DNA from 2 places in the Lactobacillus sp. W8093 genome. Region 1 is predicted to be linked to the other one. Evidence: riboswitches for the same ligand, from Rfam matches in the RefSeq annotation. Region 1 holds a riboswitch; the other holds the start of a gene.
What was found. A riboswitch is a leader RNA that binds a small molecule or an ion and turns the genes downstream of it on or off. The one in region 1 is predicted to bind lysine.
Positions count from the first base shown of each region.

Region 2: linked by a shared signal. The riboswitch ahead of H3T47_RS00990 (ABC transporter substrate-binding protein/permease) and the one ahead of lysA (diaminopimelate decarboxylase) in region 1 are both predicted to bind lysine.

Region 1 is NZ_JACFRL010000002.1:63,075-79,765, reverse strand. It holds gene H3T47_RS01675 (GNAT family N-acetyltransferase) at 1-255, shown strand, start outside; partial or broken gene H3T47_RS01670 (cytidine deaminase) at 297-678, shown strand; gene H3T47_RS01665 (ASCH domain-containing protein) at 678-1,121, shown strand; gene H3T47_RS01660 (ATP-binding cassette domain-containing protein) at 1,399-2,964, shown strand; gene H3T47_RS01655 (SLC13 family permease) at 2,951-4,072, opposite strand; gene H3T47_RS01650 (gamma-glutamyl-gamma-aminobutyrate hydrolase family protein) at 4,304-5,032, shown strand; gene H3T47_RS01645 (APC family permease) at 5,042-6,445, shown strand; gene H3T47_RS01640 (MFS transporter) at 6,524-7,702, opposite strand; gene H3T47_RS01635 (AraC family transcriptional regulator) at 7,777-8,655, opposite strand; gene H3T47_RS01630 (alpha/beta hydrolase) at 8,728-9,624, opposite strand; gene dapF (diaminopimelate epimerase) at 9,774-10,760, opposite strand; gene H3T47_RS01620 (aspartate kinase) at 10,781-12,133, opposite strand; lysine riboswitch at 12,415-12,593, shown strand; gene lysA (diaminopimelate decarboxylase) at 12,680-13,993, shown strand; gene dapD (2,3,4,5-tetrahydropyridine-2,6-dicarboxylate N-acetyltransferase) at 14,002-14,712, shown strand; gene H3T47_RS01605 (N-acetyldiaminopimelate deacetylase) at 14,717-15,856, shown strand; gene dapA (4-hydroxy-tetrahydrodipicolinate synthase) at 15,875-16,691, shown strand, end outside.
Region 2 is NZ_JACFRL010000001.1:204,596-221,286, forward strand. It holds gene H3T47_RS00975 (NAD-dependent protein deacylase) at 1-614, shown strand, start outside; gene H3T47_RS00980 (DUF488 domain-containing protein) at 721-1,080, opposite strand; gene H3T47_RS00985 (DNA-3-methyladenine glycosylase) at 1,124-1,756, shown strand; lysine riboswitch at 1,885-2,061, shown strand; gene H3T47_RS00990 (ABC transporter substrate-binding protein/permease) at 2,170-3,795, shown strand; gene H3T47_RS00995 (amino acid ABC transporter ATP-binding protein) at 3,795-4,544, shown strand; gene H3T47_RS01000 (alpha/beta fold hydrolase) at 4,599-5,516, opposite strand; gene H3T47_RS01005 (hypothetical protein) at 5,718-6,089, opposite strand; gene H3T47_RS01010 (hypothetical protein) at 6,434-6,745, shown strand; gene H3T47_RS01015 (replication-associated recombination protein A) at 6,894-8,216, opposite strand; gene H3T47_RS01020 (SLAP domain-containing protein) at 8,377-9,900, shown strand; gene H3T47_RS01025 (hypothetical protein) at 10,110-10,880, shown strand; gene H3T47_RS01030 (BspA family leucine-rich repeat surface protein) at 10,948-12,879, opposite strand; gene H3T47_RS01035 (SLAP domain-containing protein) at 13,079-14,599, shown strand; gene H3T47_RS01040 (BspA family leucine-rich repeat surface protein) at 14,664-16,505, opposite strand; gene H3T47_RS01045 (SLAP domain-containing protein) at 16,684-16,691, shown strand, end outside.

The DNA.
Region 1 (16,691 bases):
AAAGAACAAGTTGAAGTTGGTTTGGGACTGGCTCCTAATCTAACTGGTCATGGTCGGGGCAGAGAATTTATGACGGTTATTGAAAACTACATTAAAAATAACTACGATTATCAAGTAATTGTTTTAGCGGTAGCTGAATTCAACGTGCGTGCAATTAAAGTCTACCAAAAGGCAGGTTATGTCATCACTGGGACAGAAATGGTTCATTCAAATGGTGGCATCTATAAATTTAATATTATGACTAAAAAACTTTGAACGTAATCTATAGACAATTTATGAAAAATGAGGGGAAAAAGATGGATAAAAAATGGCAAAAAATGTATGAAGCAGCTAAAAAAGTACAAGAATTCACCGCGATTGGTCCTCATATGGAAGCTGGTGGCAGTTATGACAGAGTCAGGAAATATTTATACGGGAGTTTGTGTTGACACTGCTTGCGGATTAGGTGTTTGCGCGGAACGAAATGCTCTTTTTAATATGATTACTAACGGTGAAACAAGGATTAGCAGAGTTTTAGCATTAATGGCAGATGGCAAAAATGGTGCGCCGTGTGGAGCCTGTCGCGAATTTATTGTTCAACTAATGGAAAAAGATTATCGCCATGTTGAAGTGATGCTGGATTATGAAAGTGGTAAGGTCGCTACAATGGGTGAACTGACTCCAGAATGGTGGTTATAATGGACAAAAAAGTAAAACAATTCTGGTATAACTTTTGTCTTAAACACAATTTGGCTATTGATACTAAAGTTGATGCCTGGGCTTTTGGTTCTAATAAAGATGATGCAGATGAATTGGCTGAACTAGTTGACAAGGGAATCAAAACTGCAACAACTTCGGAATATGTACCTGGCTATGAAGACATGCCAGATATTGGTGGTTGGAACATAATTCTTGATGGCCAGGGTGAACCTGTCTGCGTTGTTCAAGATAAAGTTGTAGAGATTATCCCTTATAATCAAATTTCTGCAGAACATGCTTATCATGAAGGTGAAGGTGACCGTAGTTATCAGTACTGGCGCAAAATTCATGATCAATTCTTTGAAGAAGAATTTAAAGCCAATGGTCAAAAATTTTATCCGCAGGCACCAATGGTATGTGAAATTTTTGAAAAAGTTGAGTAATTAGGCTGTTGAAAAATTAAATAAATATGATATAGTTGAAACAATTCAGGAAAAGAAGGTATTGCAAAAAATGGAGAATTAATTTCTGGTTTTATTAGTAAGCAAAAAAGTTTGATAACCAATGCTTTTTATCATGCATTTTTGCCGATAATCAGAAATTAGTACTGTTCTCTATGCAAGGTGGCACTTTAATTTCACCGCTTTTTGTGCACTGCTAATCAAATTATGGGCAATTTGGTTATCAGTGCTTTTTATTTAGCAAAAAGCAGGTGCTAGTATGGAATATATTAGAATAACTAACCTCACCGTTGAGAATCGAGACGGAACTTTGTTTTATGCCCCACATTTGAATATTCAGGACCATCAAATAATTGGTTTAATAGGTGATAATGGTGTAGGTAAGACCACATTGGTTAATATTATTGCCCAAGTGTCTACAATTTTCAGAGTAACGGGACAAATTCAGTGCCACTGCCGCATTGTTTTGGTGCCACAACTTTTAAATAATGATGAGCAAAGTGGTGGGGAAAAAGAAAAAGAAGCCATTACTCAGGCAATAATCAGATTGGGTCAAGCCAGAAATTCTTTGCTAATTCTGGATGAACCTACTTCTAATTTGGATATTGCACAACAAAAATGGTTAATTAAAACCCTAAGCACTTTAAGCCAGCCAATTTTGATAATTAGTCATGATCAGTCTTTTTTAAAGAAACTTGTTACTGTTATTTGGCACATTAAAGATCATCAAGTTCATGAATTTAAGGGTTCATATAGTGAATATTGTCGATTTCTCACAGCTGAAGAAAAAAGAACAAACATAGAATACCATGAAAAACTAACTAAAATTAAAAAACTAAAGAAAGATCAAAGAGACGCTGAAATAAAGTCTCAAAAGGCTACCAAGAAAAAGAAAGGCATGTCTTGGTCGGATTGGAAAATAAAAGATAGCAGCAAGATAGAGAAAAGGCTTAGCCGAATTAGTATTCAATTAAAAAAACGTATAACTAGCGAAGAAGCTGCGCTGGAAAAACCACAAGTCCATCATACAATTACATTAAGTAACGTTAAGACCACAAACTTAGATCTATCACAAAAAAGTAGTTTAGTCAGATTAGGCATTCAAGAAGTTGTCTTACACGGAAATAATTTGTTTAGTATAACAAAAGAATTGCAAATAAAAGGAAGAGAAAAAATTGCATTAACTGGCAAAAATGGTGTCGGAAAATCAATTTTTTTGGCAAAGTTATTTCATCAGGAACTTAACGCTTGGTTTAATCCGCGTTTAAAAATCGGTTATGTTAAACAGAATATTGCTCAAGAAGCTGCAGAAAAAGAGACAGTGATAGAAACAATTTCTAAAATTAGTGTTTTTGATAAAACAACTAACATGCAACTTTTAGGTGATTTACATTTAAGAAGATTTCTGAATAACCAAGTCTGTGATTTAAGTGGAGGCCAGCTAGTTTGTTATAAATTGGCAAAGGTGCTATTAGGTGAGCATAACTTATTGATACTTGATGAGCCAGATAATTTTTTAGATATTTCAGCTATTAATGCTCTTGAGACATTTCTAAAAAATTATCCGTTTGCTATCATCCTGGTATCTCATGATCAGAACCTGCTGAAAAATTTGAATTTTGCAATCTGGGAAATAAAAAATCATAAATTAATTACGGCTAGTGATTTTTCCAGTCATAAGAATACCAATATTGATAATCAGATTAATTTACTTCAATTTAAATTAGATAAACTAATTACCGACCCCAATGCTTCATTTAAAGAGATAGAAAATATTTCCCGGGAAATAAATAATCTCAAACATAAAATCTCTAAAGAGAACTAAGTTTTATTAATTGTGGTAGCAGTAGCATAACTATCCCGCCCAGCAGGATTAATAAAATAAAATTGATTGCCAAAAAGCCTAATAATACTCGCCCGCTGTGAACATGCGCTTGCTTTAAAGCTAATAAATTGGCAAATGAAGCTAACGGAGTCCCTAGTCCACCGACATTTACGCCCAGAAATATTGCGATTATATCTGTACTGAAACGAGTCATGAGAAAAGTAGCTGGAACATTACTAATTATTTGGCTCAGTAAAATACCTGTCAGATAAGTAATTAGAGAGCTTTGTTGCAACAACTGCGTAACTAAATTAATGACGAATTTTTGCCTTCCTAAAATTCCCACTATTAAGAAAAAGCCTATGAAAGTCACTAAAGTACCATAATCAACTTTTGTAAATAAAAGGTGGTTGATAAGCAAAACGGCTAGAGCGATTGCTATTGTAGCATAAATTAACGGTATAAAATGAAGCACGCCGGCAAGTGTCACTATGAGTAGGGCAAAAGCAGTGATTAAAGATAGCGGCTTAATATTATAGTTTGTTTGCTTTAAGGTAGGTAGTGGAGTTGCAGGGATGGTAAAAGTGGTTAACAAAAGTAAAGCAAAGCTGATTAGAAATAAAGGGAATGAAATTTTAAAAAAATTAGGAGTGGAAAGTTGATAATGATTATAAATATAGAGATTTTGCGGGTTACCAAAAGGTGTTAACGCACTTCCAAGATTTGCTGCAATTGTGATTAACGATAAAGGAAAAACGAAAGGGCCATGAACTTGCTTGTGAATAACTAGAAATAGCGGAATAAGGCTCAGGATAGCGACATCATTAGTTAAAAACATCGCTAAAAATCCCGCTAATAAAACTAACAATTGGGCAACCTGTCGATGAGTACGTGCCAAATTAATGATTTTTTGACTCAAATAGTCTAAAGCCTTAATGTGAATAAAATACTGTGTAACAAGCATTAAACTGAATAATGATAAGATTGTTTGCCAATTAACATCGGAGATTTTAGGCAAAGAATGGCAAAGTAAGCTTGCTAAAAGCAAAATTAGCAAAGTAATCCACATTATTTTCTGTTGTTTAATAGTTCTGCTTAAGTTTTTCATGAAATTTACTCTTTGTAAGATGACCAATAATAATTTTTAACTCAAATATTTTACTACACCAATAGTTTGGTAGCTAATCCTTAAGCCTAATGCAAGCTAAACATTTAAAGTGTTAATGCCTAACTGCAGTAAATTGCAATAAAGCTGACATTAAGCAAAAGGCACACATAAATCGCTCATAACTATTATAATATTAATAAATAATAATATAAGCTTAAATGAGGAGGAAAAATGACAAAACCAATTATTGGTATTGCGGGATCGGAAATGATTGATTCTGGCGGAATGTTTCCCGGTTATCGGCGTAGTTATGTGAATGAAGACTATGTGGATTCTGTTGTTAAAAACGGCGGCGTTCCCTTTATTATCCCTTTTACTGCTGATGATGAAGTTATAAAAAGCCAAATGGCTCATGTTCAAGGACTGATTTTATCTGGTGGTCATGATGTTGATCCCCATTTATATGGTGAGGAACTAATGCCTAAAATTGGTCCAATTTGGCCCGAGCGGGATCATTTTGACATGCTTTTATTAAAAATTGCAGAAGAAACTAATAAACCAGTTTTGGGAGTTTGCCGAGGAGCGCAAATTATTAATGTGGCGCACGGCGGCAGTCTTTACCAAGATGTTAGCTATCGCACTCAGCAGACATTAAAGCATGAGCAGGGGCATACACCAGATTTACCTACGCATAAAATAACTATCAAAGAAAATAGTTTATTAGCTAAAACATTGGGTGTAACCGAATGTATGGTTAATACTTTTCACCATCAGTTAATTAAGAAGGTTGCTCCTGATTTACTTGAAGTTGCAGATGCCAGTGATGGTGTGCCGGAAGGACTTGAAAATAAGCAAGGTAATGTTTTGGCAGTGCAATGGCATCCAGAAATGCTGCATAATAATCCCAATACAGCAAATATGAATAATTTATTCAAATTTGTGATTGAAAGAGCAAAGTAGGGAGTAATAATGGATCAGAGTAAAAATACAGGAGATAAACTAGGTTTTTGGTCGATTGTTTTTTTGGCAATCAACTCAATTATTGGTTCCGGTATCTTTTTAACGCCGGGTAGTGTAGTCAGTCAAGCAGGTAGTAAGGCACTAATTGTTTATTTCATTGCTGCACTTTTTGCTTCAGTTTTAGCCATTTCATTTTCTGCAGCGGCTAAATATGTCACTAAATCTGGGGCTTCTTATGCTTATTCTAAGGCTGCCTTTGGCAATAATATGGGTTTTTACGTCGGCATTTTGCGCTATTTTTCCGCTAGTGTTGCTTGGGGTGTGATGGCTGTCGGTGTTATCAAATCAACTATTTCTATTTTCGGCGGCAATCCAGATAATTTTTTAAATGTTACTATCGGCTTCTTAATACTAATGCTGCTCGTTACAGTAATTAATTTATTCGGGCAAAAATTTGTGAAATTTGTGATGAATATGGCAACAGTAGGGAAATTAGCAGCCTTAATTTTGATTATTGTAGCTGGCGTTGTTTTATTAATTACAACGGGAGCTACACACAGCCTATCATCTGTTGATCAAATTACACAAAACGGCCACAAAATCGTACCCGCGTTAACTACTACAGGCTTTGTGATGGCTGTTGTTTCTGCCTTTTATGCGTTTACGGGCTTTGAATCAGTTGCTTCCGGTTCAGAAGATATGCAAGAGCCAGAAAAAAACTTACCAAAGGCTATTCCACTAGCAATTTTAGTTATTGCCGCAATTTATATTGGAGTAGTAGCCGTGGCAATGGTTTTAGATCCCAAGTCCCTCATGACAACTAAACAAGTAGTAGCCATTAGTGCAATTTTTAAAAATGAAGTCTTGCGGGATATAATTTTAGTGGGTGCGCTTATTTCTATGTTGGGAATAAATGTCGCTTCTAGCTTTAATGCACCGCGCATTCTGGAAGCAATGGCGCGTGAGCACCAGCTACCGGCAACTTTAACAAAAAGAACTAAAAATAATTTTCCCATTAAGACATTTTTTATCTCTGAAGCGCTGGCAGTCTTAGTACCCTTATCATTTCAATTTAATATGACAAACCTGATTACTCTGAGTGCCATGGTCAGATTTTTAGGGTTCATTGTTGTTCCTTTAGCAGTAATTTGCTTTTATTATGGTAAAAATAAGCAGCCAATTTTACCAGCCCCTAAAAATGTTGTAACCGACATCTTTGTACCAATATTGTCGATTGTCTTAGTAATCTTTTTGCTGGTTAAATATAATTGGCAGGCGCAATTCGGCATTATTGAGAATGGTCAAGTCGTTGGTGTAAACTGGTATGCAATCATTATGATGATTTTCGGCTTCGTCATTTTGCCGTTATTCATGTTTTGGTTCTCCAGAAAAGAAAGAAATGAGCAACAATAATTTGCAACAATAAATATGCAATTAAAAAAGAGTTGAACGTGCAAGAGCGCGTCAACTCTTTTTTAATCTAGCTATTTCTTAGTGCTTTTTGACTTTAAAGTAGTGGATTAAGCTATAGCAAAATAGAATAGCCATACCGGCACCCGCCATTGTCATATCGGCACGAGGTGAACCATTGCCTAAACTGCTGCCCAGCCAATCAATAATTGTTGGTGAAGCAGCGCAGCCAACATTTACAAGAACTAAAGTAATAGTAGTAGCAAAGTTGACTGAATTTTGTGGTGCTGTTTCATCTAGCCAATTAAAAATATACGGTACGGATAGACCAAACCCAGTGCCTAAAACAATAACAGCAATCACCAATACTGGCAGGTTAGAAGCATAAGCAAGAGCCAATAGACCAACAACTTGTAGTAATAAGCCAATTGGTAAGATCAAATCTTGCAGTTTCTTTTTTAAATAGCCATAGCACATACCAACAGGAATACCAACAAGAGTTGCCACACTCGAAACAAAAGCAATTTGGCTCACATTAGCAATTTTTTGTGTAGTAGCCAATTGCGGCAACTTAAAAGTCATTGGCATAAAGAAGACGTACATAAAGAACATGATTAAAGAGATCTCCACTACGCTACCGTTAATCTTATTTTCTTCTTTAGCTGCCGGGGCTCCAGTATTTGTTTCACTACTTTTTTCGTCAGGCAATGATACTACTAAACCAAACAATAGTATGATTGGTAATGATACTAGGTAGATTGCAAAAGTTGCATGCCAGCCCAATACGGCTAACAGACCAACACAAAAGGAAAATACTGCAGCACCCACACTACCCATCGAGTTTTGAAAGCCAAGCATAGTTGATAATTCATCGCCTTGATAGAATTTGGACAAAAGGCTAACTGCTAAAGAATTAAATAGCCCAATCCCGGCTCCTAAAAGAAAACGGGAAATTAAAATTGGTGTATAGCTTGTGCCATATATTGGGTAAGTACCTGCCAGCAGGGCAACTGCTAGCCCAGCCATAACTGTTGGCTTAGTGCCGATTAGTTTAATTAAAAATGGACTTATAATAAGACAAACGACAATGCCAATATTAGGAATCGTACTTAATGTTTCGACAGCTGCTCTTGAAACTTGTGGAAATGATGAGTACATCAATGGCAATACTGAAGAAATTTGTGGCGCTATCATTAGCAATAGCGATATTGATAATAAAGCGCATTTGAATAACCCAGATTTAGGATTAATTTTTTTCATATTAACTTGCCTCTTTTTTACTGAATATTAGTTTAGTAATATATTACTCTTTTTTTGCATATAAAATAGCGCTTTCAGTAGCTTGAATATGGCGCTGAGGAACTTTTTCTGATTTGCATACTAGTTTGTCCGTAATAATCAACCATTGCCCTGTTTAATGAGCGAATGCCACTAAAACCATTATTCATTGCAATTGCTGTAAGAGTATTGGCAGTGTGACGCAAGTCCTGATAGGCTTTTTGCGCCCGAAAATTCTTGAGATATTTTCCGATAGTAGTTCCCATATTTTGGTGAAAAACTCTTTGCAGATATTGTCGTGATAAATGACAACTGTTTGCAATATCTTGTGGCGTGATCGGTTCTTGATAGTGGTCTTGAATATAATCTAACGCATTACGCAAATGTCCTGTAATAATTAAGTTACGTGATATTTGGCACTTGTTATCACGTGGCTTTAAAAAGTATTTGAGCAATATCTTTAAAACCTTATAGCTAAGAATAGTTAAATCAAGATTTTTAAAAGTTGCAGCAGGTGCTAATTTTGTTGCAATAATTTTACTTAGTAAAGTTTGCAGATGATGATATTGCGTTGCTTGTTCTACGCTTAATTCTTCAACCGGCTTCACTTCAAACTGATAATGATCCATTTCAGGAAACATTTGTAATACTAAAGAATAAGGGAAAAGCAGGGTTAAAGCCAAATCATTTTTAGTGCTGTTAAGATTGCGCACGCTGTGAACAACTTGGGTATTAATAATTAAAATTTCGCCTGGTTGGGTTTGATAATCTACACCGCCGATGATAAAATGGTCAATTTTTCCCTTTAATGTAAAGCTCAGTTCAATACTTTGATGCCAGTGGGGAGGTACTTCTGAGGAGCCCGGGTATTGATGAACCTTAATAAAAACAGGCAGTTCATCTAGCTGCACCAACTCATGCTTGTCACTTGCCATGATGTTTTCTCCTTTACTAAAAATGGTCGAACTAAAAAAGCTACTAGTTCAACCAGTTTTGGTAATTATTATTTAATTGAGGTATTTACGGAAGAAGTCCACCTCATCTTCGTTACATTGCTTTGCCAACTCATCTTTTTGGTTAATGTGGAAAACATGTCCGCGAGGATTATTACTGTCCCCATAAAAATGTAGTTCGTGATAAATATTTTTGGCATGTAAGTATCCAGAAAGCATGTAGGCATTATCACGCAAAAAGTCATCGGTAGAGGTCATGATAAATAAAGGCGGCAATGCAGAAGTTAGAAATTGTTCTACATTTAGTTCTTCGTGTTTATTCATACGAATTTCGGGTCTGAAATAGGCCTCGGGTGCGCCGGCAATGGAATTAATTTCCGTTAAGAAGTAAGCGCCACAGTTTAAAGCTGCTGCTTTAATGGTCAAGTTGGGAACAGAATAGCCAAAATATTTACGGTATTCATTGTTAGTGTAAACTGCTAAAATTTGTTCACCCATTTGACCGCCTGCACTGTCACCAACTATAAAGACATTGTTTAAGTCAAACTGATATTTAGCCGCATTTTCTTTTTTGGCTACCCAATGAAATACACGGTTAACATCATCTAATTCGCCCGGATAAACAACGGCAGGTGCCAAACGATAATTGGCGTTGACGACTGCAAAGCCTGCTTTAGCTAGAGCTAAGCAATAAAACTGGTAAGTTTCCTTAGTGCCATATACCCAGCCACCACCATGGATATTGATAATAACCGGCAGTTTAGCATCAGTTCTTTTTTGGGGTAAATACACATCAAGAATCTGATATTGTTGATCTTGACCGTAAGGCACATTATCAAATCTTTCTACTTCAGGTATTTGTGTTGGCAAATCAGCGTCGCGCTGATCATCACCTTTTTTAAATTCTTTTCGCATTTCCTGCACTAATTTTAAATAATCTGGTTCTGCCATTTTACAGCACTCCTTTTTGTGAAATCGCTTTAACAAATATATTTTACTTCACTATTATGAAAAAGAAAGGCTATAAAGTCACTTCAAAATGGCTATTAAGCAGCTCAAATTTTTATTTTAGTACAATACTTTACTACCAAAATTACCCTTTACTTATTATGTGTTGCCATAAATTTCTGGTAAGCTTCATTTTCTGTAGTTGATGTAATCTTAAAGTTACTAAAGTCCAGCTGTTTTTCGTGTAATTCACCTTCTGTAACATCAATATAGTGCGTAACTGTAGCATTACCTATTAATTCTATCCAATAGCTATCTGCAGTCCGATGCACTTTAGTTTGAACAAATCCTCCGGGATTGGAGATAGTTAGTAACTGCCCAAAAAGGTGTTCCTGCGGATAAGTTAATGCGTAAACCAGACTTGCGGCTGACATGCCAGTGCCACAAGCATTGGTAAAACCCACACCCCGTTCGAAAGTGCGCACAAATAGATGATGTGCATTCAAAACTTGAGCAAAACTAACGTTTACGCCATCTGGAAAATAAGGGTTTTTCTGATTTAACCTTGTTCCCAGTTTTTCCAATAAGTTGCTTTGTAAAATGTTATTTGGCACTAGACTAATCAAATGTGGGTTGGGAACAGCAACTGCTGAAAATTTTAAATTAGGTGCAAATTCGGGAACCTTTTGATTAATTAACTCAGTAGCGCCTAAATTGGTAAACGGGAGATCAATTGCCTGAAAACTGACAGGGCTGATTTCAACACTGACTGCCTTAACGTCTTGAGCCCAATCCGGCTTGCAGCTGACACGCAAATCACTCTGCATAGTCTCAACTTTAAATGCTTCTTTATGATATTTTTGTGCTAAATAGCGGCCGACTGTCCTTAGGCCGTTACCGCACATTGAAGCAAAAGAGCCGTCAGCATTGATGACCTGCATTTTACCTAAAACTTGAGGATGGTGTGACTTGCTGACTACAAGCAAACCGTCCGCGCCATTTAATAAACCTGTGTCGCGTCTGGTTATTTGCTGTGCCAAGTTGACTAGTTCTTCTTTAGTTAATGGTGCTTTTAATTGGGTTTGATCAAGCAGAAAAAATTGGTTTTGCGAGCCATGAACTTTTTGTAGTTGTACCATAAAGTTTCTCCTTTAAATATTTACTTAAAAAATTGCTGATAAATTTCTTTAACTGCCGCTGCTGCGTCAGCTCTTTTAGTGCCCAGCATGATAGAAATACGTGAGGCACCCTGATTAATCATGTGGATTGCGACGTGTTTCTGCGCCAACGGCATTGTAATATTCTTCATTACGCCAATCTTGTTGCGCATTCCTTCTCCTACTACCATGATGATGGCATAATCATCAAACCATTCTAGTTGGTCAGGTTGCAATGCTTGTTGAATTTCAAAACACATTTGCTGGCGGATTTGCTCATTAAATTGTCTTTTGTCAAAAATAACAGTCAGATCATCAATTCCTGATGGCATGTGTTCGTATGAAATATTAAATTTATAGAAAATTTGTAATAATTTAAGTGTAAATCCAACCTCTTTATTTAGTAAATATTTATGTAAATATAATGCAGCAAAATGACTAGAACTTGCGACCCCAGTAATTATGCTTTGGGGATGAAAATCATGCTCGGGAACAATCATTGTTCCTGGTAAATCAGGGTGGTTAGTATTTTTGACATTTATGGGTACTTGACCTTCAATTGCAGGAATGATCGCTTCATCATGGAAAACCGAAAAGCCAGCGTATGACAGCTCCCGCAATTCGCGATATGTCATAACTTTAATTGCGTAGGGGTGAGTAATAATTCTGGGATCAGCGGCATATATAGCGTCGACGTCGGTAAAGTTCTCATATAAATCTGCTTTAATCCCCCGTGCCCAAATTGCGCCAGTGATATCTGATCCGCCACGGGAAAAAGTAGCAATTAAGCCGTCTTTGGTAATACCGTAAAAGCCGGGAACAACCAACACGTTATCTTTGTTAGACCACTTTTCTAAATTTTTGTAAGTTTCTGGCATCACTTGGGTGTCATTAGCGTTGTCAGTAACCATAAAGCCCGCTTCTTGGGGGTCAAGAAAGTAAGCTGGTAAATGATAATTTTGCAAAACTAAAGTCAAAAGTTGTGCGTTAAGTTTTTCACCGTGAGCTTTAAAGCCAGCCATTAAATAGTCTTGATTAGGGTAATCAGCTTTTGGCAAAGCAATTAGTTCTTGCAGTAAAGGTTGTAATAATTGTTCAGATATTTGAAAGTAAGCAGCAATATCATGATACCTAGACCAAATTGTTTTTACAGTTGAACTGCAATCCTCTTTATTAATTGTTTTATGTGCAAACTCAATTAATAAATCTGTTACTTTAATGTCATTTGAAAATCTTTTTCCTGGAGCAGAAGCTACAATTACTTTACGAGTCTGATCAGCTTTAATAATATTTACTACTTTTTCAAATTGCTCCCCGTCTGCAAGGGAACTACCACCAAATTTAACGACTTTCATGTTAATACCTTTCACAATTAAATTTAATTTTAAGTAATTAGTATTGCATTTTATCATTAAAATTTTAATCTTCAATCAAAAATAAAAAGAGAACTTTTGAAAATGAGCCATTTTGATTAACTGTTTTTAAGCTGTAAAAAGCCAAAAAACATTGCTACTAGAAGTTTTTTGGCTTGTAGTTAAAATGACATTTTTTTAAAATCATTGTCTTTATTTTAAAAACAAAAAATAATTCTGACTGAAAATGGTTGACAATGATTTTAATTAATAATAATATTTTAATAAATCGAAGAGGTTGCAACCAACAAAAGTAGCTGGTGGAGTTTCTGCAAAGGCTGAGAAACTAGTGAAAGGGGCGGTTGCCGAAGCATTAATTATTGCGGTAATTAATTAGCTGGGACGTAATCTAACAGGTTACGGACTGTCGCAATTTTATATTCGCGGAGCGCTATCGACAAAATTGATACCAGATAATAACTTGAAGGACTCTTTTGTTAGGCACGACAAAAGAGCCCTTTTTATTTTAAGAAAAAGGGAGAGACTTAAATGGCTGCTAATGATTATTATCAAACTAATGCTCAAGGTCACTTGGTAATTGGTGGGGTTGATGCACTAAAATTAGCAAAAGAGTTTGGTTCTCCATTAGTTGTTTATGACGTACAAAAAATCAAACAGCAATTTCGGGCTTTCCAAAACGCTTTTGCAAAAGAAAATGTGAATTATGCGATTAGTTATGCCAGTAAAGCATTTGCTACGATAGCAATTTACCAGGTAATTAATGAGCTGGGCGGACATGTGGATGTTGTTTCTGGGGGTGAATTATATACCGCGCTGCAAGCAGGTTTTCCTGCAGCAAAAATTAGCTTTCACGGTAATAATAAAACTGCAGCTGAGTTATTAATGGCTGTGAAAAATCATGTTGGCGTCATTATTTTAGATAATTTTACTGAAATTAAGTTGTTAGGCCAGATTTTGCAAGAAACAAATAGTCAGATGCAGGTAATGTTGCGGCTAACACCAGGAGTTTCTGCACATACTCACGAATATGATCAAACTGGTCAAGAAGATAGTAAATTTGGTTTTGATATTCGTTCGGGTCAAGCCGAGCAGGCCTTTTTACAGGTTAAAGCTAACGCGCAAATGGAACTAATTGGTCTGCACGCACATATTGGCTCACAGATTCTAGAGACAGACGGGTTTAAGCTGGAAGTTGAAAGACTTATGCAATTAGTCAAGGACTGGGAGCAAAAATATGATTACCAGCCGCGTGTTTTAAACTTAGGGGGCGGTTTTGGTATTAGATATACCGAACAGGATGATACTTTAACTGCTCAAACCTTCATCAGTCAAATAGTGCAGACAGTTAAAAAGTGTGTGCAAATAAGCCACTTAAAAATTCCGGCTATCTGGATTGAACCGGGACGTTCGATTGTCGGTGAAGCCGGTTATAGCTTATATACAATCGGTGCTCGCAAAGAAGTACCGGGACTGCTTCCTTATGTAGCAGTTGATGGGGGCATGGGTGATAATATCAGACCGGCACTTTATCAAGCACAATATGAGGCAGTACTAGCAGAAAAGCCACATGCAGAACCAGTAGAAACGGTTAGACTGGCGGGACGTTATTGTGAATCAGGCGATATTATTATTAACAAACTGAAAATCCCTAAAAGTAAACCGGGCGATGTAATAGCAGTTCTGGCTACTGGCGCTTATGGTTATAGCATGGCATCGAATTACAATCGTGTTCCAAGGCCAGCAGTCGTATTTGCAGAAAATGGTCAAGCACAGGTAGTAGTTACACGTGAAACTTATGCGGATTTAATTAATCATGATCGCTTTTATCAACCGAAAGGATAATTAAAAATATGAAAAAAATGTCGGCAACAGAAATTATTGATTTCATTGCTAATTCAACCAAAAAAACACCTGTGAAAGTATATATCAAGGCTGAGATGTCTAAGTTAAAGTGGCCTGAAAATTGCAAGATTTTTAGTGAAACTCATACCGGGGTCGTTTTTGGAGATTGGCAAGACTTGGGTCCTTTTTTAGAAAAAAACGCCGAGAAGATAACATATTATCAAGTGGAAAATGTCAGTCGGAATTCTGCTATTCCCCTGCTAGACATGAAGAACATCTCTGCCAGAATTGAACCGGGTGCCCTTATTCGTGAAAATGTTGAAATAGGCAAAAATGCGGTAATTATGATGGGGGCCGTCATTAATATTGGAGCAGAAATTGGCGAAAATGCCATGATTGATATGAATGCTGTTTTGGGCGGCCGAGCAATCGTTGGTGCGAACAGCCACATAGGAGCAGGAGCGGTAATTGCCGGAGTCGTGGAACCAGCCTCAGCACAACCTGTAAAAATAGGCAAAAATGTTTTGATAGGTGCTAATGCAGTAGTTTTAGAAGGAGTCCAAGTTGGTGACCATGCGGTAGTAGCGGCCGGGGCGGTAGTAACAAAAGATGTACCTGCAAACAGCGTCGTTGCCGGAGTACCAGCAAAAATTATTAAAATGCGTGATCAAAAAACTGCCTCTAAGACAGGAATTGAACAGGGACTAAGAAAGCTGTGAATTAATGTTAACTTCTGCGCAACTTATTAAAATTCGCCGTGACTTGCATCAAATACCGGAATTAGCGTTGCATGAATATCAAACACAAAAATATCTCTTGCAAGTCATTGGTAATTTTAACCAGAAAAATATTGAAATACGTACATGCCCTGAACTACCTACAGCTATATTAGTTCTGGTTCGGGGAAGTAAACCACAAAAAACAATTGGTTATCGAGCAGATATAGATGGTCTGCCAGTTCAAGAAAATACTGGCTTGTCGTTTGCTTCCCACAATCATGGTCAAATGCATGCCTGTGGTCATGACATCCACATGACAGTAGCGCTTGGAATTTTAGCTTATTTTTGTGACCAGCAACCGCAGGATAATTTACTTTTCTTTTTCCAGCCAGCTGAAGAAAGTGAAAGTGGTGGTAAAAAAGCTTATGAAGCTGGGGTTTTTACTGGTAAATGGCATCCAGATGAATTCTTTGCCTTGCATGTTACTCCCGACTTACCCACCGGCACAATTGGCTGCCGTTTAGGAACATTATTTGCGGGCACAACTGAAATCAATATTGACTTATATGGTAAAGATGGTCACGCCGCATATCCACAGCAAGCTAATGATATGGTAGTGGCCGCTGCTGCTTTAATAGAACAAATTCAAACAATTATATCTCGCAGTATTGATCCAATTGCAAGTGGTGTTATTACAATAGGAAAAGTTAGGGCTGGAACAGTTAGAAATGCAATTGCCGGTCATGCTCATTTAGAAGGAACTATTCGCGGGCTAACTCAAAAAATGATCGAAAGAATCGATCAGCGTCTGCGGGAGGTAACTCAAGGAATAGCACAAAGCTATAATGCTAAGGTTGATTTGCAGCTTAATCAAGGCGGCTATTGGCCAGTTGAAAATAATCCTCAAATTACAAGTGAGTTCATTAATTATATGAAGGAAAATACTCAAATTAATTACCAAGAGATGCAGCCGGCTATGACAGGAGAGGACTTTGGCTATTTGCTGGCACAAATTCCCGGTACCATGTTTTGGCTGGGCGTAAATGATAATTCCCAACTTCATTCTGCAACATTTAATCCGCACGAAGAAGCAATAGTAATAGGAATTAAAGCAATGGTGGGTTTTTTACTGAGTCACATGTAGCTCAAAAGGAGAAAAAACATGACTAATTTTGATAAGGCAGATTTAATGACCGCGATAATTACCCCTTTTAATAAGGAGGGAGAAGTTGACTATCCTGGTCTGAAACGATTAACCGAGCATTTACTCAATACAGGTAGCAATGGTTTCGTTATTGGCGGTACGACTGGTGAAACAGCAACCATGACCCATGATGAAAAAATTGCGTTGTACACTAAATTCGCTCAAATAGTTGATCACCGTGTACCTGTGATAGCCGGAACAGGCAGCAATAATACTGCCCAAACTGTTGCGTTTACGGAAGAAGTAGGACAAATTCCCGGTATTGATATGGCATTAGTAGTTGCGCCATACTATAACAAGCCGAATCAAAGAGGAATTACAGCTCATTTTCAAAAAGTAGCTGAAAATTCACCTGTACCAATCATTATTTATAATATTCCGGGACGAACAGGAATTAAGATTAGCAAGGAAACTCTGGTTGATTTATCGCGTAATCCAAAAATTGCTGGTGTTAAGCAGTGCTCAGATTTAGAAGACTTGGAATATATTGTTGAACATGCAGCCAATGACTTTTTGGTATATACAGGCGAAGACTTACAATCTTTAACGGCTAAAGTCTTGGGAGCAAAAGGAGTAATTTCGGTAGCTTCTCATATTTATGGCAAAGCTATGCGAGAAATGTATGATGACTTAGATCAGGGCAAAATTGCTGCAGCGGGTAAATTGCAAAGACAACTAATGCCGAAAATGCAAGCATTATTTATGTACCCCTCACCTTCACCGGTTAAGGCAGTTTTAAACGCTCAGGGTTTACCTGCTGGTGGCTGCCGGTTAC
Region 2 (16,691 bases), on a different contig from region 1:
ATTCAGGTATTCCCGATTACCGCTCTAAAAACGGCATTTATGACGGCGTCTCTGAAAGTCCAGAAACAATATTGAGCGAAGAAACTCTTTATCAGCGCCCTGACTTTTTCTACAAGTTCGTCATGGATAATATGTACTTCCCTGACGCCAAGCCAAACGAAATCCACGAAAAAATTGCTGCTATCTGCAACGAAAAAGGCGATTTAATCACCCAAAATGTTGACGGCTTAGATACCAAAGCGGGTAATAAACACGTGACTGAATTTCACGGCTGTCTCTATAATATCTACTGCACTAAATGTCACAAAGCTGTTGACTACGCTGAATATGCTAAGTCCTACCGTCATGAAAATTGCGGCGGTATTATCAGACCAGGAATTGTTTTATACGGTGAAGCAATTAACGGCGACAGTTTAGCCAAATCTGTCAACGCAATGCAAAATTCTGATCTCGTAATTATTTCAGGCACCAGTTTTGTTGTGTATCCATTTGCCCAATTATTATCATATAGACAAGCCGGCGCCAAAGTTTGGGCAATTAATAAAACAGCTATTCCGGCAGAAGGAATTTCTGCTATTATTGCGGATGCACTAGATGTTTTTAAACAGCTTTAATTTAATTTTTTAAAAAAGCCTTTAAGCTATTTGAATTGCTTGTTTTCAGCATCCTAATTTTAACCATTGCTTTTCACTTTTTGCGTACTAAAAGAAAAGTCAAAAACTATAGTCTTTGTTCAACATATTCTTTGAGCACAACTGCCTGGTTGTGTTCTTTGTTTTTAGCACCATAAAGAAAAAGGACATCTTGTTCGGCAAGCTTGGCTTTAACCTGATCAACAAAAGCTGTGGTCGCTGGATTATGCTCCAATTCAGCAATGTACTTTTGCCTAAACTCAGGATATTTAGTATCATCGTGATTGAACCACTTACGTAATTTAGTGCTGGGACCAATTTCTTTGACCCACTCATCCAAATTAGCATCTTTTTTGCTTTTGCCTCGTGGCCACAGACGGTCAACTAAAATGCGGTAGCCAGCAGGCTGCTCATGTTCGTAAATGCGCACTACTTTTATTTTTGTCATGATAATATCTCCTTTTAGTTTAAGTTTACTACACGGAAGAAAAATGAATTATTCAACTTATTTTACTAATAAACCAACTGCTGCTATTACTAAAGACTTAATCGGCAGACCATTAACATATAATGATGGTCAGAATATAATGGGTGGCTATATTGTGGAGGCTGAAGCATATTTAGGGGTCAAAGACAAGGCAGCACATTCTTACGGCGGTCATCGCAGCCCAGCTAATGAAGGTCTTTATCGCAAAGGCGGAACCATTTATATTTACGCTCAAAGACAGTACTTCTTTTTCGATGTCGCAACGCAAGAATATAATGAGCCGCAAGGAGTTTTAATCAGGGCTATCGAACCAGTCTGGGGTATAGAGCAGATGATTAAAAACCGAGCCGGCAAAAATGGTGTGCTTTTAACTAATGGTCCTGCTAAAATGATGCAGGCTTTTGGCATTCATGATAAAAAATGGAATTTACACTTCTTAACTGCTTCCCCTTTTAAAATTGACTTGGATAACAGTCACAAAAAACTGGCTAAGGAAATTAAAACCAGTGCCAGAATTGGTGTTAGTCAATCTGAATTAGAATGGGCTAACAAAAAATTACGTTATTATGTTGCCGGTAATCCCTATGTTTCTAGAATGAAAAAGAGCGCTTATCAGACAGATAACGGCTGGCGGTAAGAGCAGCTTGCAGAAGTCTTTTAAAATAGTAAAAGAAAATAAATGAGATAATTATAAAATATTTTTTAAATAAAATTATTGACAAGTCACTCTTAATAGCCTATTATTTTTCTAAGTTAAATAATTTCCAATGCAATAGAGGTCGCGGTTGTTACGAAACTAATCTGAGTGAGCGAACACTTTGAAGGTTAGCGTAAGAATTACCGCCGAAACAAGAATGTTGTTCGTTTCAATCTTCTTGTTGGGCTGCAAGAGAATATTTTGCAGACTGTCCCGGTTAGTCCCCGGGGAGCGCTATATGATTTGTTCTAATAATAGATTATAACCTCGTTGTTTTGTGTAACAGCGAGTTTTTTATTTACGCTTTTATTGTGTTGGCTTTATTTGAAACATATTTTGTGGAGGTTTTCAAAATGAAGTCAAGATTTAAGTGGTTGGCTACCTTGGTTGCCTTATTCACTTGTTTAGGCATTGGGGCTAATTTTAGCCTGAATGAAGTTAGTGCCAAAAAGGACGGCGGTACGCTCAAAGTCGCCATGGAAGCTAATTATCAGCCGTACAATTGGACACAGACTAATAATGCCAACGGTGCTGTGCCAATTGAGGGCTCAAAAGAATACGCCAATGGTTATGATGTCAAGATTGCTAAAATCCTTGGGCAAAAATTACACAGAAAAGTCGAAGTTGTTAAGACTGAATGGGACGGTTTACTTCCTGCTTTAACCAGTGGTAAAGCCGATTTAATTATTGCCGGCATGAGCCCAACAGCTGAACGTGAAAAAGCCATTAATTTCTCTCAGCCATATAGAAACAGTACTTTTGTGGTAATTACCAAACTTAACAGCAGATACGCCAACGCTAAAAAGCTGACTGACTTTAAGGGTGCAAAATTAACAGCGCAACAAGGTACTTTCCACTATGATTTAATCAAGCAGTTAAAAGGTGCTAAGAGACAACCGGCTATGCGCGATTTTGCGGCAATGCGGCAAAGTTTAATCTCCGGCACCATTGATGGCTATGTTGCCGAAGACACTGAATCAACTTCCTTTAAGATGGTTGATCCTGACATTAAGTCAATTCCTGTCAGCAAAATGGCTGGTTTTCATGCTACTAAGGAAGAATCTGTTACCTCAATCGGAATTGCCAAGCCTAACAAGGCTCTACTAAAGAGTGTCAACCAAATTTTAGCTACTATTCCTCAAGCAAAAAGGGTTAGGTTAATGACTGAAGCTGTGAAGCAGCAGCCTAAAACTGATAGTGATAAAAAAGGTAAAAAGGCTAAGTCAGAACCTTGGTTAGTATCTATGTGGCGCCAATATGGCGGCATGATTTTAAACGGTATCGGTATGACCTTACTTTTGGCTTCAGTTGGTACTATTGCAGGTTTCTTTATCGGTTTGGCCGTTGGTATTGTGAGAACTATTCCTACACCAACTACCAGTGGTAAAAGATGGCTGCTCAAGTTTGTCAACTGGCTGCTTTCGGTTTATATTGAGATTTTCCGGGGTACGCCAATGATGGTGCAAGCAGCTGTGATTTACTATGGTATTGCCCAATTCTGGCACCTGAATATTGACAGAACGGTCGCCGCACTAATCATTGTTTCGATCAACACTGGAGCGTATTTAGCAGAAATCATCCGCGGCGGAATTATTTCTACACCCGAAGGTCAGTTTGAAGCAGCCAGTGCGTTAGGAATGACCCACAACCAGAGAATGTGGCATATTATTCTGCCACAAGCAATCAAGAATTGTCTTCCTTCAATTACTAATGAATTTATCGTTAATATCAAAGATACCTCAGTTTTGAGTATCATCTCCGTATCAGAGTTGTTCTTTGTTGGTTCAACTATTGCGAGTCAGACATTTAAGTTCTTCCCAACTTACCTGACAATTTCTGCTATCTACCTCATCTTGACCTTTACCATTACCAGAATATTCAACTTAATTGAAAAACACCTCCAAGGAAGTAAGAATTACAACTTAATGGCAAACCAAGTTCAAGTAGGCACACCAAAAGACATGGAGGCTAAGAACTAATGACTGAAACAAACGAAACTATTTTAAGTTTAAAGCACATCAAGAAAACATTTGGTGAACACCAAGTTTTAAAAGATATCTCTTTTGACATTAATAAAGGTGAAATTGCCACCATTATCGGTCCTTCAGGTGGCGGTAAATCAACTACTTTGCGCTGTATCAATCTGCTTGAAGAACCTACTGCCGGTGAAGTTGATTTTCATGGTGAAAATGTTTTGGCACCAAACTACAATCGTAATATTTATCGTGCTAAAGTCGGCATGGTTTTCCAACAATTTGACTTGTTTGAAAATAAGAATGTTTTAGCTAATTGTATGGTAGGTCAAGAGTTAGTATTAAAACGGTCAAAAGACGAGGCGCGTAAAATTGCGCTTGCTAATCTGAAAAAGGTAGGTATGGAGCAATACGTTAATGCTCGTCCCAGCCAACTTTCAGGTGGACAACAACAACGGGTTGCGATTGCCCGGGCAATCTGCATGGATCCTGAAATTTTGTTATTTGATGAGCCTACTAGTGCTTTGGATCCAGAAATGGTCGGTGAAGTTTTAAGCGTCATGAAGAATCTGGCTACTACTGGTTTAACGATGATTATCGTAACCCACGAAATGGCGTTTGCGAAGGAGATTTCCGACCAAATGTTTTTCATTAGCGATGGCGTAATTACTGAACAAGGCACGCCAGATCAATTATTCAATCACCCGCAAAATGAAAAAACCGTCAAGTTTTTGAGTAATTTTCAGAATAATTAATAAGGCCTAATTAAATATAAAAAAGCTGGCAAATCTACGTGATTTGCCAGTTTTTTAGTTTGCTTGTGGCTCTAAAAGTCCAATAATTTCCTGATTAAATTTAGTTGGCTCCTCCCACTGCGGGAAATGACCGGAATGGTCAAACCAAATTATATTGCACGGACTAGTAATTTTAGCAGCATATTCTGCAGTCAATTGCGAGGACACATGGTGGTCATGCCTGCCCTCACAGAAGGTGATGGGAACGGCAAAATGCAGGATATTTTCAAAATTAACGTCCATCAGTTCTTCCCAAAAATATTGAATTGATTGCTTCGATCCCTGCAAGCGATGAATTAAGTCTTTAAAAGAATAATCTTTAGCAGATATAAAAGGACCAATTAATTTGCGGTAGTTTTTAGCGCCGTAGATTGAGCCGCCATAAGCCACAATCATTTTAGTTAATTTGAGACTGGCTTTAGTTGGTTCATGGACAAAATCAAGTTGGTCAAGTTTGGCAGTGTTTTTCATTTTTGTTCGTAAAAAAGCTTTTTGTAAAGCAATATTCTTTTTCATATTAACGACTTGACCAATTCCGATATATTCCGTAACCAGCTCTGGATACTTTTGAATAAAATAGAGTCCTAAAACTGTGCCCCAAGAATGACCCATAATAATCAATTTATCTTGTTTTAACCGTTTTAATAAATAAAGCACAAACTGATGAATATCTGCCAAGATGGTATTAATGGACAAGTTTTCTTCAGGTGAAAATTTGTAATACGATAGTCCGCTGCCCCTTTGTTCCAGATTGACAAAGATAAAATGATCTTCTAGTTCGCTATTAAATTTTTTAGTCAGGGGGATGCAGGCATCACCCGGTCCACCATGCAAATATAAAATGATTGGTTTCCGGCCTTGCTTTGAACTAATTGAAAAATAAAGTTTAGTGCCGTTAATTTCTACGTTTTCTATTACTGATGTACTACTCATTTTTTGCCTATATTCATATAATCTCTTGTTATTATGCATACACTGCTACTTTATTTAAGTATATTATTAATGCAGCTAACTTGTAAATTGCAAATTATGTTTACAAGACTAACGCAATTTTTATCAAAAAGTCTGACGAACTTTACGCTAGAAAAAAGTACCAAGCAGTATAGTTGCCTGGTACTCAAATCTTGTTAAATTTTACTCATTTTTACCTTCAGCTTGGTAAAATTTAGCCCGATTAATTAAATAGTCAAATAAAAGCACACAGATTAGATTTAAGACAATAATTAAGAGTATCAATAATGGGTGATCTTCTTGCTCATCTGTCATATTCAATAAATATAAAGTTTCAAAACTAATAGGTGCACCTTGTAATGCCATAAAATAAAATAAATCATTTTCGACTTGCTTAGTAAATGTTTCTTCTTTTACTTCAAAGCAAGCTGTAGCAATTATTGTTATGACGAACGCACTAATTGACCATATTAAGTTAAAATTCGGCTTATTGGAGAAAAAAAGCGTTATTCCAAATGGACACAACAATAGTAAAGCAGCTCTTGCTAATTTCATTTTCATCTTATTTCCCACAGCCTTTCTTTTTTGATTTATTTTAATTATTTTATTATTTATAATTATAAATGAAATGTGGTATTAATCAAAGGCTCTATTAGTCACTGCAGTTGTTCCGTCAGAAAAATCAGCTATTACATCTGTTTTAGATTGGTCAAAAATCAGCTTAATTTATCTCTAATTAAAAATTTTACAATTTAATATTTATGTACTAACCTATAAGTAATTATTATCATTGATATAAATAAAAGTTTAAATTATAACTGTTTCTTGTATCTGTGAAAAATTTAATATTGCTTTGTGCATAATAAATCTTGGCAATATCATGATTGGAGCTATTAATAATGACCAAAAAACAGACTAAGATGAAAGAACAACTGTTATCAGATCATCTATATAAAGTTGTATGGCTTATTGCATTAGGCGAATTCTTGTTGGTTTTAATCCTACCGTTTTTCAAATCTCTTGGTTTAAGCGTTGGCGCTTTGGGTCTCCTACTATCAGCTTTGTCAGATGTATTGACAACATTTTTTCAACACAAACATATTACCTTTATTATAAGTTTGGTTTTGGGTTGGCTATTAGCTCTAATAATTAGTGTTATTCTGTTTTTTTACATTATGTGGGCTTCAGGCAACATGGTTTTCGTCAAATAATGAATTTAAATAAATATTGCCACAGAAAAGAAAGAGCACAAAAACAGGCAAACCACTTAAATTGTGGTTTGCCCGCTTTTTAGTTGATGCTCAAATAGCAGTGTCCCGGAAATTAAAACCAATGAGGCTAGACTTTAAAAGCTGCGCGCTAATCATCGTATTCTTTGTGCCATTCTTTAATCTGCTCCAGCCTCTTTTTAAAGCGGTCTTCATGACCCTGCGAGGTTGGCAAATAATATTCGTGTCCTTCTAAACTCGGTGGCATAGTTTTCATTGTCGTTAACTTGTCTTTAGCATAATGCGCGAGCTGGTAACCTTTACCATAGCCCAAATCTTTCATTAACTTAGTCGGAGCATTGCGAATCTGCAAAGGTACTGGTTCATCAATCGTCTTCTTAACATCTTCTTCAGCAGCTAGTCTAGCCTTATAAACCGCGTTTGATTTCGGCGCAAGCGATAAATAAATCACTGCTTCCGTCAAATGCACATCACATTCCGGCATCCCTATAAATTGACAAGCCTGAAAGACGTTGACCGCTACATTCAGCGCATTAGTATCTGCCAAGCCAATATCTTCACTGGCAAAGCGCACTAGTCTGCGTGCTATATAAAGCGGATCTTCTCCCCCTTCAAGCATCCGCGACAGCCAATAAATTGCCGCGTCCACATCGCTGTTACGCATTGATTTATGCAAAGCGGAGATGATATTGTAGTGTTCTTCTCCGTCTTTATCATACAGGACCGACTTTTGGGTGATTAATTGTTCAAGACTATCCATAGTCACAGCAATCGTATTGCCAGTTTTATGACCGTTTAAAACTGCCATCTCCAGCGTATTTAAAGCAGTCCGAGCATCACCGTTGGCAAATTTGGCAATGGCTTTAATCTCCTGCTCACTGATTTTGACGGTTAACTTGCCAAAACCGTTAGGGTTGTGCAAAGCGTTTTGCAATAACTTAATGATATCTTTGACTTCAAGAGGTTTTAAGACAAAAACCTTGCAGCGTGAAAGCAGCGCCGAGTTAACTTCAAAGGAAGGATTTTCGGTCGTAGCACCAATTAAAATGATACTGCCACGTTCAACGTAGGGTAAAAAAGCATCTTGTTGTGCTTTATTAAAACGATGGATTTCATCTACAAATACCAGCGTTTTTTGCCCCACTTCGTGTTCAGCTTCTGCCTGCTTCATAATTTTGCGAATTTTAGTAATGCTGCTGTCAACCGCACTAAAATTAAAAAAGCTCGCTTGACTCTGCCGGGCAATTATTTCAGCCAAAGTCGTTTTACCGACTCCCGGTGGTCCCCAAAAAATCATTGAGGAAACCTGGTCATTATCAATGATTTCGCGCAAAATTTTTCCCGGTCCCAGCAGCTGTTCTTGTCCTACAAACTGATCTAGATTTTGGGGACGTACGCGGTTAGCCAAAGGTTCATTTTGCCCACTGTTTGCAAATAATGATTCTTGCTTCATCATTACATCTTCTTTATTTACTTCTTAACACTTACTAGCCTAATTATACAAGTATTTGTCCGCTAGCAAAAATAAATGAACATCTGTTTGCTCTGATTTTAATAACTAGTTTACGTTATAATTATATTAGGTACAAAATCACATATAATGAGGTGAAAATATGAATTTTTTCAAGAAAGTTGGCATTGGCTTAACAGCCCTGGCCCTATCCACCACTCTATTTTTGCCATATACCGCTAACCTCCAAACAGTAGAAGCTGCTCAGAAAGCCAAAGGAAAAGTCACGCTGCTTGAGAGCGATTATGTTTACAACCCGTCAGGCCATAAAATAAAATTGAAGCAAAATCGGGGTACACATAGCTATAACATTCCTAACGGCTTTAGCGCTGATCCCAAAGGCTATTTGATTACAGAAATGATAGTTTATGATGATGACAGTAGAACCAGTTATCCCTACTACGGCACTAAAAAAATTAACGGACAAAAATTTTACCACTTGGGGCATAACTATTACATTAATAGTGCTAATGTTTTAAAAGTCAATGGGCGCAATATCACACAAGGCAAATTGACTATCAAACACGATGCACTGATTTACACCAAGACTGGCAAAACAACGGGAAAGAAACTAAGAACTAATACAGTTGTTAAGTACCAGGGAAAAGCTAAGACTGCTACTAAAACACCCAAATATTTTTACTACCTTAAGGATGTCGCAAGGTACTTCCAGCCCAAATACGTACCTGCCCACAAAATAAAAGGAAAATATTTTTACTCCTTAGGACATAACAGTTACATTAAAGCAGCTAACGTCGGCTATATTAACGGTCACATTGCTCGCTATAACGGTGTTTCGTCAGCGACTGTTCTTAAGAACACCGCCAACATAACGGTAAATTATTCTGCCGTTAAACGTAAACTGAAAAAAGGACAGAAGATTAAACTTGATTTAACTGTTATTCCTTACCAAAATGATGGCTTTGAGGGTTATCTTTACAGACTGCACGACTATCCGGATGAATATGTTGATGAAAACGATGTTAAATTGAAAAAGAATTTGCCTATCATTGACTATCGCGACTTAGTTTATACTTACGTTACGCCAGTGACAGACAACAGCGTTGAACTTTATGACACATCTGGCAAGACAATTGGTAAACGTATTATAAAGCCGCAATACAGTAATCTAACAGTTGATGGCTTAATGTATCTCTGGGTACCTGAGGAAAATAAGGCGGAACTGTTTTATCATTGTTTAAATTACAGTGACGCTAGTGTGATTGATGCCAACCAACCAAACTCGGTGCCAAATTCAGAGCCAACTTACCCTGCAAAAAAGCAAGCATTAATCTATGGCAATAACTTTATTAAGGTGAACGATGTGAAATACGTCAGTGGGTTAAAGCTAAAAGCACTGAATACGATTGAGCAGGCTGAAAATGGGCAAAAGATTGCGACAGGAGCTGATAAGCAGAAACTACTCACACTTTTTAATGAAGGAAAAGATCTAGCACAAAATAGCGCTTATCATAATCTCATGTCTAATTATGATTGCGCCTTAAGAAACGCTTCTGCTATTTTAAGGTCTGATAAGGCAACTGTCACACAGGTAGATGAAGCTGTTTGGTATGTTAAAACCGCTAAAAAGCAGCTGACAACTATGTCTACTCCGCCGGGTGATTAAATGTCTACTAGTCAGAGCAATATTAGTTTTACAAAAATAGTCCAAGCAAATATAATAGACAATATGTAGAGCCTGGCAAAAACGAGACTATCAGTTTGATGCTGATTCATTAGCTACTAATTATTAAAAAACAGCTATCAACTGACAAAAAGTTGTGATAGGCTTAGTAATAAAGGTTATTGAAATCAAATTTAAAGGAGTAAACTAAAGTGAAATTACATAAAAATATTATTGTTGCAGCTGTCGCGGGTATTACCGTTTTAGCGCCAATTATTAGTCAAACTTCAGCTGTTTTAGCAGATGTGGCTGCAACTAATCAAACAAATACTAATACCAACACTAATACAAATAATCCAGATACAAGTGCAACAGATAAAACTGAAACTCCTGTAGCTGAACCAATTTCGCAACCTATCCAAGATAATGATCCCGAACCTAAGACCAATATCCACAAAACTAAGAAAACTTGGTCAAAACGCCATCAGAAAGCAAATAATTATTTCAATAAGAATGTCAAGAAGGGCCAAAAGTTAACGAATAAGACTAAAAAATTAGCCTTTTACAAAAAGGTCTTGAAGCATTTTAAAAATTATAAGACTAAGTATGCCAAGACTTTCAAGAATTATCTTAACGCTGAAATTAAGTGGTTAAACAGACAGATTAAATTGGAAAATGTTCCTACTACTAAACCATCAGGTGATTTGAAGCCACAACCTGTGCAAAAGCCAAAGAAAGCAAAAGCACCTAAACAGCATGTTGGATGGAGTGATGTTGTAGAATATGGTGATTATTTATACGATTATCACTATTACAAGAAACATCCACAGGTTGATACATCATTAATTAAAAGCGATATTAAAGCTTTGAAGAAACGAGGGTATAAATTTAATTCTAATCTATCTGATAGAGGCCATGAAGCACATAACAAGAAACTGGCAATTCGTGACGCTGAACTTATTAATAAAGGCAAATTAAAATAATCTTCAGTGCCCTCACTAATAAAACAAAAGACTAATTCGCAGTTAAAGCGAACTAGTCTTTTTTATATTATTTAAGTTTGAACCCTTTAGGCAGCTGCGGCTTTTTGCCATTATACATGACATAAGTTTCCTTGGGACTCTTTTTAGCCGAATGGTTATACAGTTTTAGCAATTGTTTTGCAGTATATTTTTTGCCTTTAGGTTTTCTAATTGTCCCTTTACCCACTGCTTGGATATGTTTAAAACCTTTGCCTACTCCCGAACTCTTACGTAAGCGGTAATGCCCAAGTTTGACAACAAAACCTTTAGGATTGCCAGCGTTGAGCAAAATCTGACTGTTATGAATGTTAAAATAGCTTAAATCAACTCCAACTAATTTTTTATCGTTTTCAAACATTATAGTTGAAGATTTTAATTTCGGTAAATGCCAGCCACTTAAATTCACATACATCAGATTAGTACAATCATTAAACATCCCAGTCGTACTAGTAACATTAGTCATTCTGAAATGCGAAAGATCTATGCTAACCAAACTCTTATTATCAGCAAACATATAAGTCATGTCTTTAACATTCTCAGTATTCCAGCCATCCAGGTTCAAATTGGTTAAAGAATAATCTCCAGTAAACATCCCCCACATGGTGGTAACTTTAGCAGTATTTAAATGACTTAAATCTAGACTTTCTATATTAGGATCTTCCGCAAACATTTCCCGCATATTGGTTACATTTGATGTATCTAAATGATTCAAACTTATACTTTTTAAATTAGGATTTTTCGCAAACATTTCCCGCATATTAGTTGCATTTGACGTATCTAAATGATTCAAATTTATACTCTTTAGATTAGGATTTTTCGCAAACATTCCTCTCATGTTTTTAACATTATGAGTATCAAGTTTGGCTAGATTTAATTGCTCTAGCTGTGAAAAGCCTTCGAACATGTATGACATGTTTGTGACATTCGCCGTATGCAATTTGCTCAAGTCAACATCCGTTAAATTAGGGCAGTCAGCAAACATATACGACATATCTGTTACCTTATTGGTGTCCCAATTGTCTAAAACTAATTTTGTTATTTTGCTTGAAGCAAACATATTTGACATCTTAATAACATTACTGGTATCTAATGAACTAAGATCCAGAGTCTTTACCCCAGTTGTTCCTGAGAACATGTATTCCATGTCTGTAACTTTACTAGTATTGAGTTTGGCAAAATCTAAATTAGAAATATCAGCCCGCTCAAACATTCCTGACATATCATTCACATTGCTTGTATCAAGGTCAGCAAAATTAAGATTTTGAAGTTTGGTTAGACTAAACATATTACTCATTTCAGTAACGCGACTGGTGTTAAAACTACTCAAGTTAATGCTTTTGGCAGTGCAGCCATTAAACATATAATCCATTTTAGTGACATTGCTAGTATTAAAACTGCTCAAATCTAGCGTTGATAGTCCTGTAGACTCAAACATTCTACTCATATCAGTTACTTTATCAGTTTGAAAGTGACTTAAATCAAGCTCAGTCAGAGCCTGATCCATATCAAACAAGCCACTCATGTCAGTGACTTCACTGGTGTCAACTAAGTCCAGTCCCTTAATGTCTTTCAAATTATTTAGCTCGCTAAACTTATATTTTGAATCTGCAGGAAGTTTTACGGGGGAGGCAAAAACAATATGGGTAATATTATTCCCCCAACTCCATTCTTCATTAAACGGGCGACTCGAAAGAGTGCTATTTTTCTGAGTTCCTTTAATTGTCAGGGTTCTGGTAACAATATCATAATTCCAGCTGCAGTCACCATCTTTGCCTGACCAAATACCTGGTATTTCTTGAATATCATTATTCACTTGATCGCTAGCATCAGGTTTATTAGTTGCAGCAGAAACCGGCTTAACAGCAGCTGCCATTAAGTTCAGACCACAAAAAGCAAGACTGCTGCTAATACCAACTTTTTTAACTAAACTTAAAATTTGTCTTGAATGGTTATGATTCATTATCATGACCTCCTTTTCATTAACTTAATTATAAGCCGTTTCAAACCCAAAATATAATTTTCCTAGTTGTTAAAAATAATGAAAGCCAGGCAAATCCATTAAATTCACCAGATAAAATAAATTTGAGTTTCATTTTGGGTTACGATAACATTAAATTATAAGCTCATCTTTGTAAGGTCATAATTTGTGAGGTCATAATATGAAACGCTTTAAGAAAATTTGTATTGGACTAACAGCCTTATTATTAACTGCTGGTCCATTATTGCCAAATATCACCAATTCCCAAACAGTAGAAGCTGCTCAAAAAGCCAAAGGAGAAGTTACGCTGCTTAAAAACGATTATGTTTACAATCCGTCAGGTCATAAAATAAAATTGAATATTTCTCACGGCTTTACCGTTCCTGAAGGTTTTAGCGCTGATTCCAAGGGCTACGTGATTACTGACATGGAAATTGATGAATACAGCGATGGCAGAACCAGTTATTCCTACTACGGCACTAAAAAAATTAACGGGCAAAAATTTTACAACCTTGGACATAACTATTACGTTAAAAATGCCGATATTTTAGAAGTAAAAGGTCATAATATTAAAAAAGGCAAACTAGTATTAAGTCACAATTCATTGATTTACACCAAGACTGGCAAAGCAACTGGTAAGAAATTAAGAACTGATGCAATTGTCAAGTATCAAGGAAAAGCTAAGACTGCTACTAAAACACCCAAATACTTTTATTATCTTAATGATTTAGACAGATACTTCAAGCCCAGATATATACCTACTCATAAAATTAAAGGGAAATATTATTACTCTTTAGGACATAATCGCTACATTAAGGCAGCTAATGTCGGCTACATTAACGGTCACATTGCTCGCTACAATGGTGTTTCGTCAGCGACTGTCCTTAGGAACACCTCCAGCACAACGGTAAATTATTCTGCTGCAAAGCGGAAACTGAAAAAAGGACAAAAGATTAAACTTGATTTAACTGTTATTCCATACGAAATTGATGGCTTTGAGGGTTATATATACAGATTGCACGATCACCCAGATGAATATGTTTCAGAATACGAAGTTAAACTGAAAAGGAACCTGCCTATTATTGATTACAGTGACTTAGTCTACACTTATGTCACCCCATTAGCAGGCAACAGCGTTGAACTTTATGATACTTCCGGTAAGGCAACTGGCAAGCATATCATGAAGCCGACACATAGTAATCTGACGGTTGATGGCTTAATGTACTTGTGGATTCCTGAGAAAAACAAGGCGGAACTGTTTTATCACTGTCTAAATTACAGCGATACTAATGTGATTGATGACAAGCAACCAAATCCGATACCAGATCAAGATTCAGTAACCCACAGTAATAACCAAAAATTAAACTATGGCAATAACTTTATCAAAGTCAGCGATGTTAAATACGTCAGCGGGTTAAAGCTGAAAGCACTTAATACGATTGAGCAGGCCAAAAATGATCAAAGAATTGCAACGACTGCTGACAAGCAAGAATTACTAGCACTTTTTAATGAGGGCAAAGATTTAGATCAAAACGCTAAATATGATACGGATCTAATGAATAATTATGATAGCTCCTTAAGTAATGCCTCTGCCATAATAAGATCTGATAAGGCAACTATCGCCCAAGTTGCTGAAGCTGTCTGGTATGTTAAAACTGCTAAAGAGCAACTGACAACCATGTCTGTTCCTCAGGGCGATTAAATCTTTTAGACTAATAGAAAAAAGCTAATTCGTTTTTAATAACGAATTAGCTTTTTTGTCTTATCTATTTAAGTTTGAACCCTTCAGGCAGCTGGGGCTTTTTGCCATTATACATAACATAAGTTTCTTTAGGACTCTTTTTAGCCGAATGATTATACAGTTTTAGCAATTGTTTTTCCGTATATTTTTTGCCCCGAGGCTTGGTAATTGTGCCTTTGCCAACAGCTTGGATATGTTTAAAACCTTGACCTACTCCTGAACTCTTACGTAAGCAGTAATGCCCGAGTTTGACAACAAAGCCTTTGGGATTGCCAGCATTTTTCAAAATCTGACTATTATGAATATTAAAATGACTTAAATCAACTCCAGCGAGCTTCTGATCATTAGTAAACATTTCCGTTGAATCATACATTTTTGGTAACCGCCAGCCACGCAGATCAACAAAAACAAGATTATCACAGTCCATAAACATTTCGCTGACCCTAGTAACTTGGCGTGTATCCCAAGTATGCAGGTCAAGCTGCTCCAGACTTTTTGCACCTTTAAACATCCTAAGCATATCAGTAACTTTGCTGGTATTAAAGTGCCTCAAGTCAATGTCTTTTAGACTGCTGTCGCCACTGAACATTGAATTCATCCAGCGTACATTCTTGGTATTCCAGCCCGTTAAATTGAGTTTAACCAAAGAACTGTCTCCAGAAAACAGCGAGATCATATTAGTAACGTTGCTGGTATCAAAACTACTTAAATCCAAACTAGTAACAGCCGGATTGTCTGCGAACATTTCTCTCATATCTTTAACTTTACTCGTATCAAAGTGACTGAAATTTAGCTGATCCAAGTGAGCGAATTTTGCAAACATCCCCGCCATATCTGTAACATTACCAGTATTAAAGCCACTTAAGTCAAGTTTAGTTAAGTTAGAACACCCTTGAAACATATTTTTCATACTGGTAACTTTTTTGGTGTCCCAATTAGCCAAGTTTAAGTGAATAACTTTACTGCCCGAAAACATTTCCGCCATATTAGTCACTTGACTGGTAGCAAAATTACTCAGATCAAGACTTGACAAATTTTGGGTACTGGAAAACATATCGGACATATTATTAACTTTTCTGGTATCAAAGTGCTTAAGATTTAGTTCAGGAACTTTTATTCCAGCAAACATACCAGCCATGTTAGTGACATTACTAGTATCAAAATTAGCCAGATTAAGTTCTGCCACATCGCTATCCGCAAACATCTCTGCCATATTGGTCACTCGGCTGGTAGCAAAACTACTCAGATTAAGACGTCGCATCGGACTGTTTCTAAACATACCACTCATATTAGTGACTTTGCTGGTATTAAAACTGCTCAAATCTACTTCTGTTAAGGCTGTGTTGTCAAACATTCGTTCCATGCTAGTCACTTGGCTGGTATCAAAGTGACTAACATCAGCTTTAGTTAGTGCTTTGTCATTAGTAAAAAGCAAAGCCATATTTGTCACTTGACTAGTATCAACTTTGTCGAGACCTGTAATATCCTCCAAATACTCAAGACCGGCAAACTTTTCTGCCGAATTCGGAGCCATTTGAATCGGTGTTTCAAACACAATATGCTCAATATTACCAGACCATTTAAACTGCTTTAAAAATGGTGTGCTGGATAATTGACTGCTCCTTTGCGCGCCACTAATCCGCAGGGTTCTGGTAATAACGTCGTATTTCCACGTGCAGCTGCCATCAGTGCCAGTCCACAGACCGGCATCAGATGGCAAACCTGTCGCACTAATTGGGACAACAGCATGAGTTTCTGTTGCAGCAGCAACATTTAAATTGGTGTGCAACGTTACGAATAAACCTAATGCCATTGCTGCCATGCCTGCGCCTGTCTTTTTTAACTTGATTAAATTAGGTAATTTCATCTTGACACCTCTTTTCTCTTACCCTAATTATACGGGTATTTTACTTAAAACTAATTAATAATTTAAAACTTAAGTTAAACTTTGCCAGACTATTATTCTTTTACTGTAAGACATGTATTACTACCCCTATATTAGGTTATAATAAATTTAGTAGAAAGGATTAGTAAGGAGGTAAATCATGAAACT